DNA from 3 places in the Streptomyces sp. NPDC012835 genome. Region 3 is predicted to be linked to each of the others. Evidence: riboswitches for the same ligand, from Rfam matches in the RefSeq annotation. Region 3 holds a riboswitch; each other region holds the start of a gene.
What was found. A riboswitch is a leader RNA that binds a small molecule or an ion and turns the genes downstream of it on or off. The one in region 3 is predicted to bind S-adenosylmethionine.
Positions count from the first base shown of each region.

Region 1 (4,995 bases), 270 kb from region 3:
CGACGTTCAAGCTGGTCGTCGCGGCGGCGGCGCTGGAGGACGGGCTGTACGGCTCGGTCGACGAGAGGACGGACAGCCCCACCCCCTACACACTGCCGCACACCAGCACGGTCCTGCGCAACGAGAACGCCTCGGCGCCGTGCGAGAACGCCACCATCCGTACCGCCCTGCGCTACTCCTGCAACACCGTCTTCGCGAAGATGGCCGATCAGCTGGGGCAGTCGAAGATCCGGGCGACGGCGGAGAAGTTCGGCTTCAACGACACCGAGCAGGACGTGCCGGTGCGCGCCTCGCGGAGCGTGTATCCGACGGGCATGGACGACGCCCAGACGGCACTGACGGGTATCGGCCAGTTCGACGTGACCGCCACCCCGCTCCAGATGGCGATGGTCTCGGCGGCGCTGGCGAACGACGGGCTGCTCGCCGCGCCGCACATGGTGTCGAAGGTCGTGGACGGCGGCGGCGGCACGGTGCGGTCGTACCAGGACGGGGACACCACCCGGATCGTCTCCTCGGCCACGGCCGCACAGCTGCGCAGCGCGATGGTGACGGTGGTGGAGGACGGTACGGGGACCAACGCGCGGATCGCGGGCGCCGAGGTGGGCGGCAAGACGGGCACCGCCCAGCACGGCGTGGCCAACGACGGGACGCCGTACGCCTGGTTCACCTCGTACGCGAAGGACGCGTCCGGTGACAAGGAGGTGGCGGTCGCGGTCGTGGTGGAGGACTCGGGCGCGGCGCGCTCGGAGGTCAGCGGCAACGGACTGGCCGCGCCGATCGCTCAGAAGATGATGGCGGCGGCTCTGAAATAACCGATCCCACCCATTTTCTCCACACAACTTGGCACAACCATCCCCCGACCTGGATCACTTCGTGTGATCCAGGTCATCTTTGGGTTGGCCGAAATCAGTGTTACTTTTTCGGCGTCACGAGTCTCAGCGACAAGCCCCGGCTTGCTGAGCGGCAACCCTCCTTCTGCGGTGGGGTGCCCCGGGTGATGACACGGCTCCGCACGCACACCGATGTGCCGGGAGCAAGCGCGGACCTGTCGGCCAGGTCCTGGACCTGATGACGGGAGTACGAGATGACACCGCGAGCAGCGCTTTCCGCCCCTCGCGTCCCTCGTGCCTCATGGCTCCCGATCCGGCTTCGGCATGCGCGGCCGTCGCCGTTCTCACTCACCGCACGGAGGAGTTCTCCCTCATGAGATCTGTCCTGCCCCGCCCCGCCCGCGCCCGCAGGCGCGGATATCTGCTGGCCCTCGCCTCGGCCGGCACCGCCACCGTCCTGACCGCCGTGGCCGGCTGCGGGGTCGACACGGGCGGCGGCTCCTCCTCCGGCAGCGGTTCGTCGGACGGCAAGGGCGAGCAGATCACCGTCACCGCGTTCGCGGGGGCATGGGGCGACCTGTTCAAGAAGTCCTTCGTCGAGCCGTTCGAGAAGGACACCGGTATCAAGGTGAACCTCGTCTACGGCGCCGACTCCGACTGGGTCACCAAGTTGCGCGCCGCGGGCGGCAGGAACGCGCCGTTCGACGTCGTGGCCCTCACCCCCGGCTCGCTGCACCAGGCGGTCGGCGGCGGGCTCCTCCAGCCGCTGAAGACAGGCGACCTGAGCAACTGGAAGCAGCTCGACCCGGTGCTCACCCAGCAGTCGACCGTCGACGGATCGTCGTACGGCGTGCCGCTGACCACCGGCTCCAACGGGCTGCTCTACCGCACCGACAAGATCAAGCAGGCGCCCCAGGACTGGACCGACATCTTCGACAAGAAGTACTGCGGTCATGTCGCGCTGCCGCCGCTGACGTACAACGCGGGTCTGGAGTTCTTCTCCGCGCTGGTCTCCCAGGACGGCGGCAAGCTGTCCGACCCCGCCGATGTCGACAAGGGGTTCGAGAAGCTCGCCCAGCTGAAGAACTGCGTCTCCTCCTACCCGGCGGACGCGGGCAGTGTCTCCACGGTCCTGCAGAACGGCGACGCCTGGATCGTCCCGTTCTGGGACGGCCGCGCCTTCGCCATGGAGCAGGAGGGGCAGCCGATCGGCTTCACCTATCCAGCCTCCGGCGCGGTCGGCGCGCTGACCTCGTACTACGTGCCGAAGGGCTCGACGCACACGGCGGCGGCCTACAAGTTCCTGGACCACCTCTCCTCCGCCGAGCACCAGAAGCCGTTCGCCGAGGGCACCTTCTACGGCGCGGGCAACGACACCATCGACTACGCCCCCGACTTCAAGGCCAAGGTGAAGTACGGCGAGGACGTCTACAAGAAGTTCACCTGGGTCGACTACAAGACCGCCACTCCGAAGCTCAACGAGTGGCAGCAGCGCTGGAACCAGATCTTCAAGTGAGCGAGAACCCCACAGTGACCACCAGCGACCGTGCGGCGGCCGGCGAACCGCCGGCCCCGCGGAACCCGACCGCCCCGACCACCCCGCACATCGAGATCGACTCCCTCGCCGCCGGGTACGAGGGCCAGCGGGTGCTCGACGTCGACCGGCTGTCCATCCGGCGCGGCGAGTTCCTGTCGATCCTCGGCCCGAGCGGCTGCGGCAAGACGACGCTGCTCAACAGCCTGGCCGGATTCGTACGCCCCACCGGGGGCCGGATCACGCTGGACGGCGTGGATCTCACCGATGTCCCGACCCACCGGCGGGGCCTCGGCCTGGTCTTCCAGAACTACGCGCTCTTCCCGCACATGACCGTCGCCGACAATGTCGCGTACGGCCTGAAGGTGCGGCGGGTGGAGCGCGCCGAGCGGGACGAACGGGTCACCGAGGCGCTGCGCCTCGTCGGTCTGGAGCAGTACGCGGGCCGCCGGCCCCGACAGCTCTCGGGCGGCCAGCAGCAACGCGTCGCCGTGGCGCGGGCGCTGGCCACCCGGCCGGCCGTGCTGCTGCTCGACGAGCCGCTGTCGAACCTGGACGCGAAGCTGCGCCGGGAGATGCGGGTGGAGCTGCGGGAGCTTCAGCAGCGGCTCGGCATCACGATGGTCTTCGTCACGCACGACCAGGAGGAGGCCATGTCGCTGTCCGACCGGATCGCCGTGATGAACGGCGGCCGGGTCGAGCAGCTCGGCTCGCCCACCGAGGTCTACCGGACCCCGGCGACCCGCTTCGTCGCCGAGTTCATCGGCGCGGCCAACATCCTGGAGGGCGTGGGCGCCGCCGACGGATCGCTCGTCGTGGGCGGGGCCCGGCTCGACTCGGGCCTGGCCTCGCTGCGGCACGGCGTGCCGGTCACCCTCGCCGTACGGCCCGAGCGGGTCGTGGTGGCGCCCGCCGGTGACGCGGATAAGGAAACGGACACGGACACCGACGCGACGGCGGGCCCGGACGCGTTCCCCGGCGCAAGCGCCCGTCGCGGCTCCGGGATCGTCGGCTACCGGGCCTTCACCGGTGAGGCGTGGCAGGCGCAGATCGTCGTCGCGGAAGGCGTCGCGATCAACGCCCGCACGGCGCAGGAACCGCCGGCCGTGGGCGCCCCGGTGTCCTTCGGCTGGGCCCCCGACGACGTCATCCGCCTCGGCGACCTCCCCGAGGACGCGCCGCTGCTCCGGAAGCCGGCCGCATGAGCGCGCCCACGACCGCCCCCGCCGGGAAGACCGCAGGGGAGAGCGGCGGGAAGGGCGGCGGGAAGGGCCCGGCCCGGTCCGGCCGCAAGCGCTACGGGGTGCGCGGGCTGCTGCCCGTCACCCCCGTCGTGGTGTTCCTGCTGGCCCTGTTCGTGGTGCCGCTGGTGCGGGTGTTCGCGCTCAGCCTCCACCCGGTGGACGCGAACGGCTATCCCCTCGACGGCTACTCCTTCGTGCAGTACCGCAGGGTCTTCACCGAGTCGTTCTTCTCCGAGGCCCTGTGGCACAGCCTGGGCACCGCGCTGCTGGTGACCGCCCTGTGCGTACTGCTCGGCTTCCCCGCCGCCTACGCCCTGTCCCGGGCCCGCAAGGGAGTGGTGCGCACCCTGCTGTTCGTGGCGGTCGTCTCACCACTGCTGACCAGTGTCGTGGTGCGCAGCTACGGCTGGGTGGTGCTGTTCTCCGCGAACGGCGCGGTGAACCGCGTCCTGGTCGGGCTCGGTCTGCTGGATCAGCCCGCGCGCCTGCTGACCAGCTATGTCGTGGTGGTCGTCTCGGTCGTGCACGTCATGCTGCCGTTCGCGATCCTGCCGCTGACCACCGCGCTGGGCGGGATCGACGACAATCTGCGCCGCGCCTCGCGGAGCCTGGGCGCCGGCCCTGTCCGTACCTTCTGGAAGGTCACGGTGCCGCTCAGCCTTCCCGGCATCGCGGTCGGCGCCACCGTGGTCTTCCCGCTGGCCATGGGCATCTACATCACGCCGCTGCTGGTCGGCGGGGCCAACCAGCCGCTGGCGGGACTGCGGGTCTACTCGCAGATCACCAGCGTCTTCGACTATCCGGTGGCGGCGGCGCTCAGCCTCACTCTGCTGCTGCTCACCCTGCTGGGCGTCTCCGCGCTCGGTACCGGCTTCCGCTTCTGGGAACGGAGACTCCATGGCTGACACCTCGCGCGGGCCGCGCGCGCTGCGCCGCGCCGGGCGGATCGCCGCCGGACTGCCCGCCGCCGCCGTCTTCGCCTTCCTGCTGGCGCCGCTCGCCGTGCTGGCGCTCAGCTCGCTCAACTCCACCAGTTCGCTGAGCTTCCCGCCGAAGGGGCTGTCCCTGCGCTGGTACGGCGAGGTGCTCTCGTCCCCCGACTGGCTGGTCTCGTTCCGGCTCAGCGGCGTGCTGGTGCTGCTGGTGGTCCTCACCACCGTCACCATCGGCACGCTCGCCGCTTACGGGCTGGTGCGCGGCGACTTCCCCGGGCGCGGGGTGCTCTCCGGGCTGGCGCTGGCGCCGCTGATGGTGCCCGAGATCATCATCGCGCTGGGGCTGCTCTACTACTTCCAGGGCCTCGGCCTGGTCAACACCCTGCCCGGACTGTGGCTGGCGCACTCCCTGGTGGCGCTGCCCTTCGTGATCCGTACGGTGATGGTCAGCG
Region 1 is NZ_JBIBBW010000002.1:86,695-91,689, forward strand. It holds gene ACFY6S_RS07905 (penicillin-binding transpeptidase domain-containing protein) at 1-812, shown strand, start outside; SAM riboswitch class IV at 925-1,046, shown strand; gene ACFY6S_RS07910 (PotD/PotF family extracellular solute-binding protein) at 1,204-2,346, shown strand; gene ACFY6S_RS07915 (ABC transporter ATP-binding protein) at 2,361-3,569, shown strand; gene ACFY6S_RS07920 (ABC transporter permease) at 3,566-4,513, shown strand; gene ACFY6S_RS07925 (ABC transporter permease) at 4,506-4,995, shown strand, end outside.
Region 1: it holds a riboswitch for S-adenosylmethionine, as region 3 does, so the genes downstream of both, ACFY6S_RS07910 (PotD/PotF family extracellular solute-binding protein) here and ACFY6S_RS09090 (aminotransferase class V-fold PLP-dependent enzyme) in region 3, are expected to answer to the same signal.

Region 2 (4,995 bases), on a different contig from region 3:
GACGGGGGGCGCGAGCGCCGCCGGGGCACATCGGGACGAGTACGGCCGGAACGAGCGCGGCGGACGGATGCGGCGGCCGGCACGCACGTGGGGCCCGCATCCGGCTTTCCGGATACGGGCCCCACGTGCGTGAGTGACGTGCGGTGCTTCGTGAGTGCGTCGTGAGTGCGTCGGTGGCCGATCGCGCCGGGATCAGACGGCGAGCTTGACCATGTCCGCCTGCGGACCCTTCTGGCCCTGCGAGATCTCGAACTCCACTCGCTGACCTTCTTCAAGGGTGCGGTAGCCGTCCATCTGAATCGCGCTGTAGTGGACGAACACATCCGCACCACCGTCTACCGCGATGAAGCCGTAGCCCTTCTCCGCGTTGAACCACTTGACGGTGCCCTGAGCCATGCCTAACTCCCCTATTACTGGCCCTTGCACGGGGCCACACTTCGCGCCGGAACGCGTCGACCGCGGCTGAATGTATCTGCCCAACTGCCCTCTGCAACAGGGCAATCGGCGGGGAAATCTGGGCATGGCCGAACTCGCATAGCGTTGAATTCACTGCGATCCGGGGCAAGTCGGGCCGGGCAAAAGGCACCAACCACGCAAAGGCCACCTGGAGTTCGGCCCCATGTTGTCGCGTTCTCGCGTGCGCCGACTGCGGTCGGCGGAGGGGCCTTCCCTTACTCTACCGTGCTCAACCATGCAGAATGGCCCCCTCCGCTTCTGTCGCGGAGAGGGCCATGCCGGTTACGGGGCGTACGCGCCGCCCCAGGGCGCGTACGGAGGGTCAGCCTCCGGCGACGGCCGGGATGATCGAGATGCCGGCGCCCGCGGGAGTCGCGGTCTCCAGGCCCTGCTCGAAACGGACGTCGTCGTCGTTCACGTACACGTTCACGAAGCGGCGGAGCTTGCCCTGGTCGTCCAGGACGCGGGCGGCGATGCCCGGGTGGCTGCTCTCCAGGGACTGGATGACCTCGGAGAGGGTGGCGCCCTCCGCCGGGACCTCGGCCTGCCCGCCGGTGTAGGTGCGGAGGATGGTGGGGATGCGGACCTTGACGCTCATGACGGATGCCCAGCCTTTCTGCGGAAGTTTCGGTGTCGCGGGTAGCGCGGGGTGAGAGTCGCGCGGGGGTCGCGGGTGACAGCCGCGCGGGTGGCGCGGGCGGCGCGACCCCGTGTCGCCGGGTCAGCCGGCCGCGAGGCCCGCGTCGCGGAACGCGTCGAGGCTCGGGCGGATGGTGGCGGTCGGTCCGGTCGTCGGCGCCACGGCGTCGAGGGTCTTCAGGCCGTCGCCGGTGTTGAGGACGACGGTGGTCAGCGTCGGGTCGAGGAGTCCGGCCTCGATGAGCTTCTTCGTGACGCCCACGGTGACCCCGCCCGCCGTCTCGGCGAAGATCCCCTCCGTACGCGCCAGCAGCTTGATCGCGTCGACGATCTGCTCGTCGTTGACGTCGTCGACGGCGCCACCGGTGCGGCGGGCGATGTCCAGGACGTACGGTCCGTCGGCCGGGTTGCCGATCGCCAGGGACTTGGCGATGGTGTCGGGCTTCTGGGGCCGTACGACATCGTGGCCCGCCTTGAAGGCGGTGGAGACCGGCGAGCAGCCCTCGGCCTGGGCGCCGAAGATCTTGTACGGCTTGTCCTCGACCAGGCCCAGCTTGATCAGCTCCTGGAGCCCCTTGTCGATCTTCGTCAGCTGCGACCCCGAGGCGATCGGGATGACGAGCTGATCGGGCAGGCGCCAGCCGAGCTGCTCACAGATCTCGTACGCGAGGGTCTTGGAACCCTCGCCGTAGTACGGACGGAGGTTGACGTTGACGAAGCCCCAGCCCTCGCCGAGCGGGTCGCCGATCAGCTCGGAACAGAAACGGTTCACATCGTCGTAGTTGCCCTCGATGCCGACCAGATCCCCGCCGTACACCGCAGCCATGACGACCTTGCCCTGCTCCAGGTCGTGCGGGATGAACACGCAGGAGCGGAAGCCGGCCCGGGCCGCGGCTGCGCCGACGGCGCCCGCGAGGTTGCCGGTGGACGAGCAGGAGAGCGTGGTGAAGCCGAAGGCGCGGGCGGCCTCGACGGCGATGGCGACGACACGGTCCTTGAAGGAGTGCGTCGGGTTGCCGGAGTCGTCCTTGACGTGCAGCGACCCGGTGATACCCAGCTCGCGGGCGAGGTTGTCGGCCTTGACCAGCTTGGTGAAACCGGGGTTGATGTTGGGCTTCGAGGCCACGTCGGCGGGGACGGGCAGCAGGGGCGCGTAACGCCAGATGTTGTCGGGTCCCTCGGCGATGCGCTTCTTCAGCTCGTCGGGGCTGCCGCTCGGCAGGTCGTACGCGACTTCGAGCGGCCCGAAACAGCTCGCACAGGCGAAAATGGGGCCGAGGTCGAAACGCTCTCCGCATTCGCGGCACGAGAGCGCGGCGGCGGGTCCGAGGTCGACGGTGGCGTTGGTGCCGCTCTGGACGGTCTGCACAGCCATGGAGGCGAGGCCCTTTCTCCTCATCTTCCTCGCGGCGTACTTCGCCACGAGACGGAATTGGCACCTTCCCCACCGTGACCTCGCGGTCGGCGGGAGGGTTGCCGGGACTTCAACGGGCCGTTCCCTCAGTCCCTCTGGATGAGCGCTATGGCGCCGGACCCGGGGTCCGGTGCGTTTGTCGCCTGTCGCAGCATGTCCCGGATGTCGCTGATCCGGTGTCTCTGAGCCAGGTGTCCACCCCGCGACCCCGGCATGCGGCGGTCAAGGGCGTTGTTCAAGACTGTAACCGAAGGAGCGGACGGTTGAGGTAGTCGTCCGCACCGCGAGATGGATCACGTTTTACGGATCAGCGCAGGGAGTACCGAACGTGCTGGAAGAGGTGGAACGCTGGCTGACCAGGCGTTCCTGGTCCGCGGCCGACCGTACGCTCGACCAGTTGCTGGCGGCGAAAGCGGCCCGGGGCACCACCGTGAGCGTGGTGCTTCCGGCGCTGGACGAGGAGGAGACGGTCGGGGAGATCGTCTCGGTGATCCGGCGCGAGCTGATGGTGGCGACCCGGCTGGTCGACGAGCTGGTGGTGATCGATTCCGGCTCCACCGACCGTACGTCCGAGGTGGCCGCGGCGGCCGGGGCGCGGGTGGTGCACCGGGACGCGATACTGCCGCGGCTGCCCGCGCTGCCCGGCAAGGGCGAGGTGCTGTGGCGGTCGCTGCTGGTGACGGGCGGGGACATCGTGTGCTTCGTGGATGCGGATCTGCGGGATTTCTCGGCGGATTTCGTCTCCGGGATCGTCGGCCCGCTGCTGACCGACCCCGATGTGCAGTTCGTGAAGGCGATGTACGACCGCCCCATGGCGCGGCCCGGCGGCCGGGGCGGCGGCCGGCCCGGCGGTCCGCCCGTCGAGCAGCCCGTCGAACAGCCCGTCGGGCAGGGCGGCCGGGTGACGGAGCTGGTGGCGCGCCCGCTGCTCAATCTGCACTGGCCCCGGCTGGCCGGCTTCGTCCAGCCGCTGGGCGGGGAGTACGCCGCGCGGCGCACGCTGCTGGAGCGGCTGCCGTTCCCCGTGGGGTACGGGGTGGAGCTGGGGCTCCTGGTGGACGCGTTGCACACGGTGGGGCTCGACGCGCTGGCGCAGGTCGACGTCGGGGTACGGCGCCACCGCCATCAGGACGACCGGGCGCTGGGGCGGATGGCCGCGGCGATCTACCGTACGGCGCAGCTGCGGCTCTCCCGTGGCCACCTGGTGCGGCCGAGGCTGACGCAGTTCGAGCGGGGTCCTGACGGGTTCACGCCGCGCACGCATGTGGTGGACACGGAGGAGCGTCCGCCGGTGCGGGAGATCGCGGAGTACCCGGCCGGACGCGCGGCGTAACGCGTGATTTTCATATCTAATGTCTAGATTTTCGCTCCATGAGTACAGACCTGCTGACCCCGCACCTCATGGGCACGCCCCTCGCGGACCCGCGCCTGGACGACATGAAGCAGTGGGCGATGAACGCCCTGGCCCAGACCGGGACCGCCGCCGAGCGCCTGTGGCTGCTGGGCGGAGTGGCGCTCGCGCTGACCGGAGCCGGGGTGGTCGCGCTGGCCGCCGCGCGCGGCCGGCGCGACTGACCGGCGCCACCGGCCGAGGGGTGCGACAGGCGGGCCCGACCGGCGGGGCGACCTGCCGTACGTTTGAGCGTTTCGCCTACGGGCTAGGTTTCGGCACATGGTCTCCGAGCACATCGCCCCGCCGCCCGCCCGCGTCCTCGTCGCGTCCAACCGAGGCCCCGTCTCGTACACCCTGGGCGACGACGGCTCCCTGGCCGCCAAGCGGGGTGGCGGCGGGCTGGTGTCCGGGCTCTCGGCCATCGGCCCGGACACCGACGCGGTGTGGGTGTGCGCGGCGCTCGGCGAGGGCGACCGGGAGGCCGTGCGGCGGCGGGACGGCAGGCTCGACCCGGCGGACACCGGCGGGCAGCGCGTCCGCATGCTCGGCATCCCGCCCGAGGTGTACGCGGACGCGTACAACGGCGTGGCGAACTCGACGCTCTGGTTCGTCCACCACCTGCTCTACCAGACCCCGCTGGAACCGTCCTTCGGCCCGGAGTTCCGCGCCCAGTGGGCCTCGTACGAGGCGTACAACCGCGCCTTCGCCGAGGCCCTGGCCGATGAGGCGGCCGACGGCGCGACCGTCCTCGTACAGGACTACCACCTGGCGCTGGTGCCCGGAATGCTGCGCGCGCTGCGCCCCGACCTCTCGATCGGGCACTTCTCGCACACCCCGTGGGCGCCGGTCGACTACTTCCGGCTGCTCCCCGACGACATCGCGCGCCAGCTCCTGCGCGGCATCCTCGGCGCCGACCGCGCCGCCTTCCTGACCCGCCGCTGGGCCGACGCCTTCACCGCCTGCTGCACGGAGCTGCTGGGCGGTACGGGCAAGACGCGCGTCGGCGTGCACGGCCTGGGCGCCGACGCCGACTTCCTGCGCGAGCGCGCGCACCGGCCGGACGTGGACGAGCGCATCGTGACCCTGCGCGAGC
Region 2 is NZ_JBIBBW010000003.1:740,958-745,952, forward strand. It holds gene ACFY6S_RS16530 (cold-shock protein) at 193-396, opposite strand; gene ACFY6S_RS16535 (ubiquitin-like small modifier protein 1) at 779-1,054, opposite strand; gene thrC (threonine synthase) at 1,178-2,470, opposite strand; SAM riboswitch class I at 2,488-2,615, opposite strand; gene ACFY6S_RS16545 (glucosyl-3-phosphoglycerate synthase) at 2,838-3,842, shown strand; gene ACFY6S_RS16550 (hypothetical protein) at 3,881-4,084, shown strand; gene ACFY6S_RS16555 (trehalose-6-phosphate synthase) at 4,182-4,995, shown strand, end outside.
Region 2: it holds a riboswitch for S-adenosylmethionine, as region 3 does, so the genes downstream of both, thrC (threonine synthase) here and ACFY6S_RS09090 (aminotransferase class V-fold PLP-dependent enzyme) in region 3, are expected to answer to the same signal.

Region 3 (4,995 bases):
GTTCGTCGTCACCAAGCGGATCTGCATCGGCCTTCAGCGGCGCGACGCGGAGAAGGTCCTGCACGGACGCGAGTCCGGTGTCATCAAGCGGCTGCCGCACGGTGAGTTCATCGAGGTGCACGCCCCGCTCGACCAGGCGGCGCTGCACAAGCTCACCGCGCACGAGCAGTACACGCCCGCCGAGATCGGCCCGACGGTCGACGAGAACGGTGTGGAGCGCAAGGTGTCGCCCGTCGAGAAGCTCAGGGTCAAGCTGAGCAAGGGCTACTACGGCGAGGGCAACCAGCTGCCGAAGCCCACCGCGGAGGAGTACCAGGAGATCCAGAGCGGCCACGGCCACCACTGATCCCACCCGGCCTCGGCGAGGTCGCCACCACCGAGGGCCCCGGCCCGGTCTCCCCGCGAGGGGGCCGGCCGGGGCCCTCGGCGTTCCCCGCCCGGCGCGCGGAGCCTGTCCGCAGTGCGGGCGGTCGTCCTACGGGCCGGGCGCACGCCGATAGGCTTCTCCCGGGCCCCCGCAGGGGCCCGGTACCCGTCCCGGACCCCAGGAGCGAGCGATGAGCGCTGTTACCCCCGTCGGAGGCGACACCGTGGCGGCACTCACCTGGCCGGGCGTACTGGACACGCTGCTCAACGGCGTCGACCAGAGCGCCGACGCCACCGCCTGGGCGATGGACCGGATCATGAGCGGCGCGGCCACCGACGCGCAGATCGCCGGATTCGTGGTGGCACTGCGGGCCAAGGGCGAGACGGTCGCCGAGATCAGCGGTCTCGTACGGGCGATGTACGAGCACGCCAGGGTCATAGAGGTGCCCGGCAGGACCGTCGACATCGTCGGCACCGGCGGCGACGGCGCCAAGACCGTGAACATCTCCACCATGTCCTCGATCGTGGTCGCGGGCACCGGAGCGAAGGTCGTCAAGCACGGCAGCCGGGCCGCGTCCTCGGCGAGCGGCGCCTCGGACGTCCTGGAGAAGCTCGGCGTCAATCTGGAGCTGTCCCCCGAGCGGGTCGCCCGGGTCGCGGAGGAGGCGGGCATCACCTTCTGCTTCGCGGTGAAGTTCCACCCCGCCCTGCGCCGCGTGGCCGCCGCGCGCGGCGAGATGGGTATCCGTACGGTCTTCAACTTCCTGGGGCCGCTCACCAACCCCGCGAAGGTGCGGGCCCAGGCGACGGGTGTCGCGGATGCCCGGATGGCGCCGATCATGGCGGGCGTGCTGGCCGAGCGGGGCTCCTCCGCCCTGGTCTTCCGGGGCGACGACGGGCTCGACGAGCTGACCACCACCGCGACCTCCCGGGTCTGGGTCGTCCGGGACGGCGCCGTCACCGAGCAGTCCTTCGACCCGCGCGACATCGGTCTGTCCCTGGTGCCGGTCGAGGCCCTGCGCGGCGCGGACGCCTCGTACAACGCGGATGTGGCCCGCAGGCTGCTGGCCGGCGAGACCGGCCCGGTACGGGAGGCCGTACTGCTCAACTCGGCGGCGGCGCTGGTCGCGCTGGACCCGACGGACGATCCGCTGGAGCTCCAGCTGTCGGCGGGGATCGCGCGGGCGGCGGAGTCGATCGACTCGGGCGCGGCGGGCCGGGCGCTGGCGCGCTGGGTCGAGGCCAGCAACGCCTGACGGCGGCGGCTGCGACAGGGGGCGGGCGCCGGTCGGCGCCCGCCCTTGTCCCGTATCGCGGACACCTGTTGGGCGGCGCGGCACGCTGTGCCATAATTTCGCCCAAGGTCATGAGTGACAGCGATTTAGGCCCCGGCTCGCTGTCCGGCAACCCTCCGTCCGTGGCGGGGTGCCCCGGGTGAAGACCAGGCCGTAGGCAGCGAGGTCTACGGCAAGCGCGGACCCCTCGCACCTTTGGGGTCCTGGTCCTCAAGGGAGCAGTCTCGTGAGCAAGCGAATGCGTTAGGGCTTCCACGCCCCTCTTCAACACCCTCCGCACGGTGTTCTCCGTGTGTCGAGGCATCCCCCGCGTGACCGTCACGGCCCTGCCGTGCCCGCGGGTCCTTGAAGCCGCTTTTCCGCCTTGTCCTGCCGGGAGATATCGCCATGTCCGCATACCCGAACGCCACCGCCACCGTTGCCGCGCAGCCCGCCCGGCCCTCCGACGACCCCGCCTGTGGAGCGCCGCTGCCGGTGCTCGGACGGGATGTGACCGTGCCGCTCGTCACCGGCGGCGAGGTCGTCTACGCGGCCCTGGACTACGCGGCCAGCGCCCCGGCGCTCCAGCGGGTGTGGGACGACGTCGCCGCGTACGCCCCGTACTACGGCAGCGTCCACCGGGGCGCCGGCTATCTCTCGCAGCTGTCCACCGATCTGTTCGAGAACAGCCGCCGCACGGTCGCGGAGTTCCTCGGCTGCCGCGCGGACGACCAGGTGGTCTTCACCCGCTCGACCACGGATTCGCTGAATCTGCTGGCGGCGGCCCTTCCCGAGGGGTGCGAGGTGTTCGTCTTCGAGACGGAGCACCACGCCTCGCTGCTGCCCTGGCGGAACGCCCGGGTGAGCTGTCTCGACGCCCCGCGCACCCCGGCCGGTGCCGTCGCCACCCTGGAGAGCGCGCTCGCCTCGCGCGACTCCCGTGGGCCGGCGCTGGTCTGTGTCACGGGCGCGTCCAATGTGACGGGTGAGCTGTGGCCCGTACGGGAACTGGCCGCCGCCGCGCACCGGCACGGTGCCCGGATCGTGCTCGACGCCGCTCAGCTCGTACCGCACCACGCCGTGGACATCGCCGAGCTGGACGTGGACTGGATCGCCTTCTCCGGGCACAAGCTGTACGCGCCGTTCGGCTCCGGGGTGCTGGCCGGGCGGGCCGACTGGCTCCGGGACGCCGAGCCGTACCTCGCGGGCGGCGGCGCCAGCCGCAAGGTGGCGCGCCGCGCCGACGGCGGGGTGGACGTGGAGTGGCACGCCACCGCGGCCCGCCACGAGGCCGGTTCGCCCAACGTCATCGGGGTGTACGCGATCGCCTCGGCCTGCAAGGCGCTGGAGGAGGCCGGGTTCGACGCGCTGGCGGCCCGCGAGCAGCGCCTTGTCGCACGGCTGCGCGAGGGGCTCGCCGAGGTGCCCGAGGTGAAGGTGCTCTCGCTGTTCGGGGACGACGCGCCGAGGGTCGGTGTGCTGTCGTTCGTGGTGGAGGGGTGGAACAGCTCGCACTTCGCCGCCGCGCTCTCCGCCGAGTACGGCATCGGGGTGCGGGACGGCCTGTTCTGCGCCCACCCGCTGGTACGGACGCTGCTGGACGGCGACCCGCGGGAGCAGGGGGAGTGCGGCGCGCCGGAGGCCGAGCCGGGCGGGCGCTCGCTGAACGCGATCCGGGTGAGCTTCGGCGCCGGGACGCCGGACGAGCACGTGGAGCGGTTCGTACGGGCGGTGCGCGAGCTGGTCAGCGACGGCGCGCGCTGGAACTACCGCACGGAGGACGGGCGTTGCGTGCCGGACCGGGGAACGGCCGCCGCGTAGGTCCTTCCCGGCCGGCCGGACGCGGCCGGGGGTACGGACCCGGAGGTGCCCGGAGGCGGTCCTACGCGTCGAGCCCGATCGCGAAGGCCGCCTCCAGGTCGTGCTGGGAGTAGGTGCGGAACGCCACGTGCGTGTCGGTGGCCTCCACGCCCGCGATCTTGCTGATCCGGCCGGGGATGACATCCGCCAGATCGTCGTGGTGGGGCACCCGCACCATGGCGATCAGGTCGTAGGTCCCGGTCACCGAGAAGACCTCGCTGACGCTGTCCAGGGCGGCGATGGCCTCGGCGATCTCGGGAATCCGGTCGACGCTGGTCTTGATGAGCACGATCGCGGTGATCACGGTTGGCGTTCTCCCTCGGTGGCCCCGGTCTGTGCGGCCACTCTATCGGTACGCCAGTAGCGCCCCCAGGCGTAGAGGAAGCCCACACCGAAGCCGGCCACATGGGCCAGATAGGCGACCCCGGGCCCCTCGCCCGCGTTCCGGGCGGCCAGCCACTGGAGCGCGAACCAGAAGATCAGCACGATCCACGCGGGGAAGCGCAGGGGCAGGAAGAACAGGAACGGGAAGAGGCTGGTGACGCGGGCCCGCGGAAAGAGATACAGGAAGGCGCCGAGCACACCGGAGATCGCCCCGGAGGCCCCGACCAGGGTCTGGTCCGAGTCGGCGTTGGCCGCCGCGTAGGCGAACAGCGCGAGGTAGCCGGCCGCGAGGTAGAAGAGCAGGAAGGGGACCCGGCCCATCCGCTCCTCGGTCATCGCCCCGAAGACGTGCAGGAAGAGCATGTTGCCGAGCAGATGCAGCCAGCCGCCGTGCACGAACAGCGCGGTGAGCGGGGTGAGCAGGGCGCGCGCCGAGCCGTGCGCCAGCTCGTCCGGGATCACTCCCCACCGTTCGAAATACGCGCTCTGCGCGGCGAGGAGCGCGTCGCCCCTGCCGTGGCCGGCGCCGAGGCCGGACACCGGGCCGATCAGGAAGGCCAGACAGCACAGGACGATCAGCCCGTAGGTCACCACGGGTACGCCGGCCGTCCTCTGCCCTCGCCATGTGATCACCGACAGAGCATGCCGTACCGGACCCTTCGGTACAGAGCGCCTCGCCGCCCCGCGCGGTGCCCGCGAGGCCGTAGGGTTGCGGGGTGTGATCCGCGGTTCGAGGGCGCGCCGCGGGGCACCGCACGAGGGACGACGAAAAGAGGACGACGCGATGGCAACGCTTCCGACGGTTCCGCAGCCGACGGCCACCACCAGGTGGCGGTGCACGCTGTGCGGGAATCTGACCCGCTTCGACGTGACCCGGTCGTCGAAGGCCGTCGAGTACGTCCATCTGGACCTGGCCGGGGAGCCCACGGTCGAGGAGCGCGAGGTGGTCAGTGAGACCATCGAGTCGGTGCGCTGCCGTTGGTGCAACGCGGTGGATCAGATCGAGTTGGTGGACAGGCCGGGCGCGGGTTCCTGAGAGGGAGCGGCCCGAAAGGGGTAGTGGGGTGACGGATCGTGGAGCAGCCCGCGGGCGGTGCTGAGCCGGCCGGTG
Region 3 is NZ_JBIBBW010000002.1:357,432-362,426, reverse strand. It holds gene ACFY6S_RS09100 (cytochrome bc complex cytochrome b subunit) at 1-346, shown strand, start outside; gene trpD (anthranilate phosphoribosyltransferase) at 558-1,622, shown strand; SAM riboswitch class IV at 1,729-1,846, shown strand; gene ACFY6S_RS09090 (aminotransferase class V-fold PLP-dependent enzyme) at 2,049-3,461, shown strand; gene ACFY6S_RS09085 (Lrp/AsnC family transcriptional regulator) at 3,523-3,804, opposite strand; gene ACFY6S_RS09080 (rhomboid family intramembrane serine protease) at 3,801-4,517, opposite strand; gene ACFY6S_RS09075 (hypothetical protein) at 4,669-4,920, shown strand; gene ACFY6S_RS09070 (NYN domain-containing protein) at 4,959-4,995, shown strand, end outside.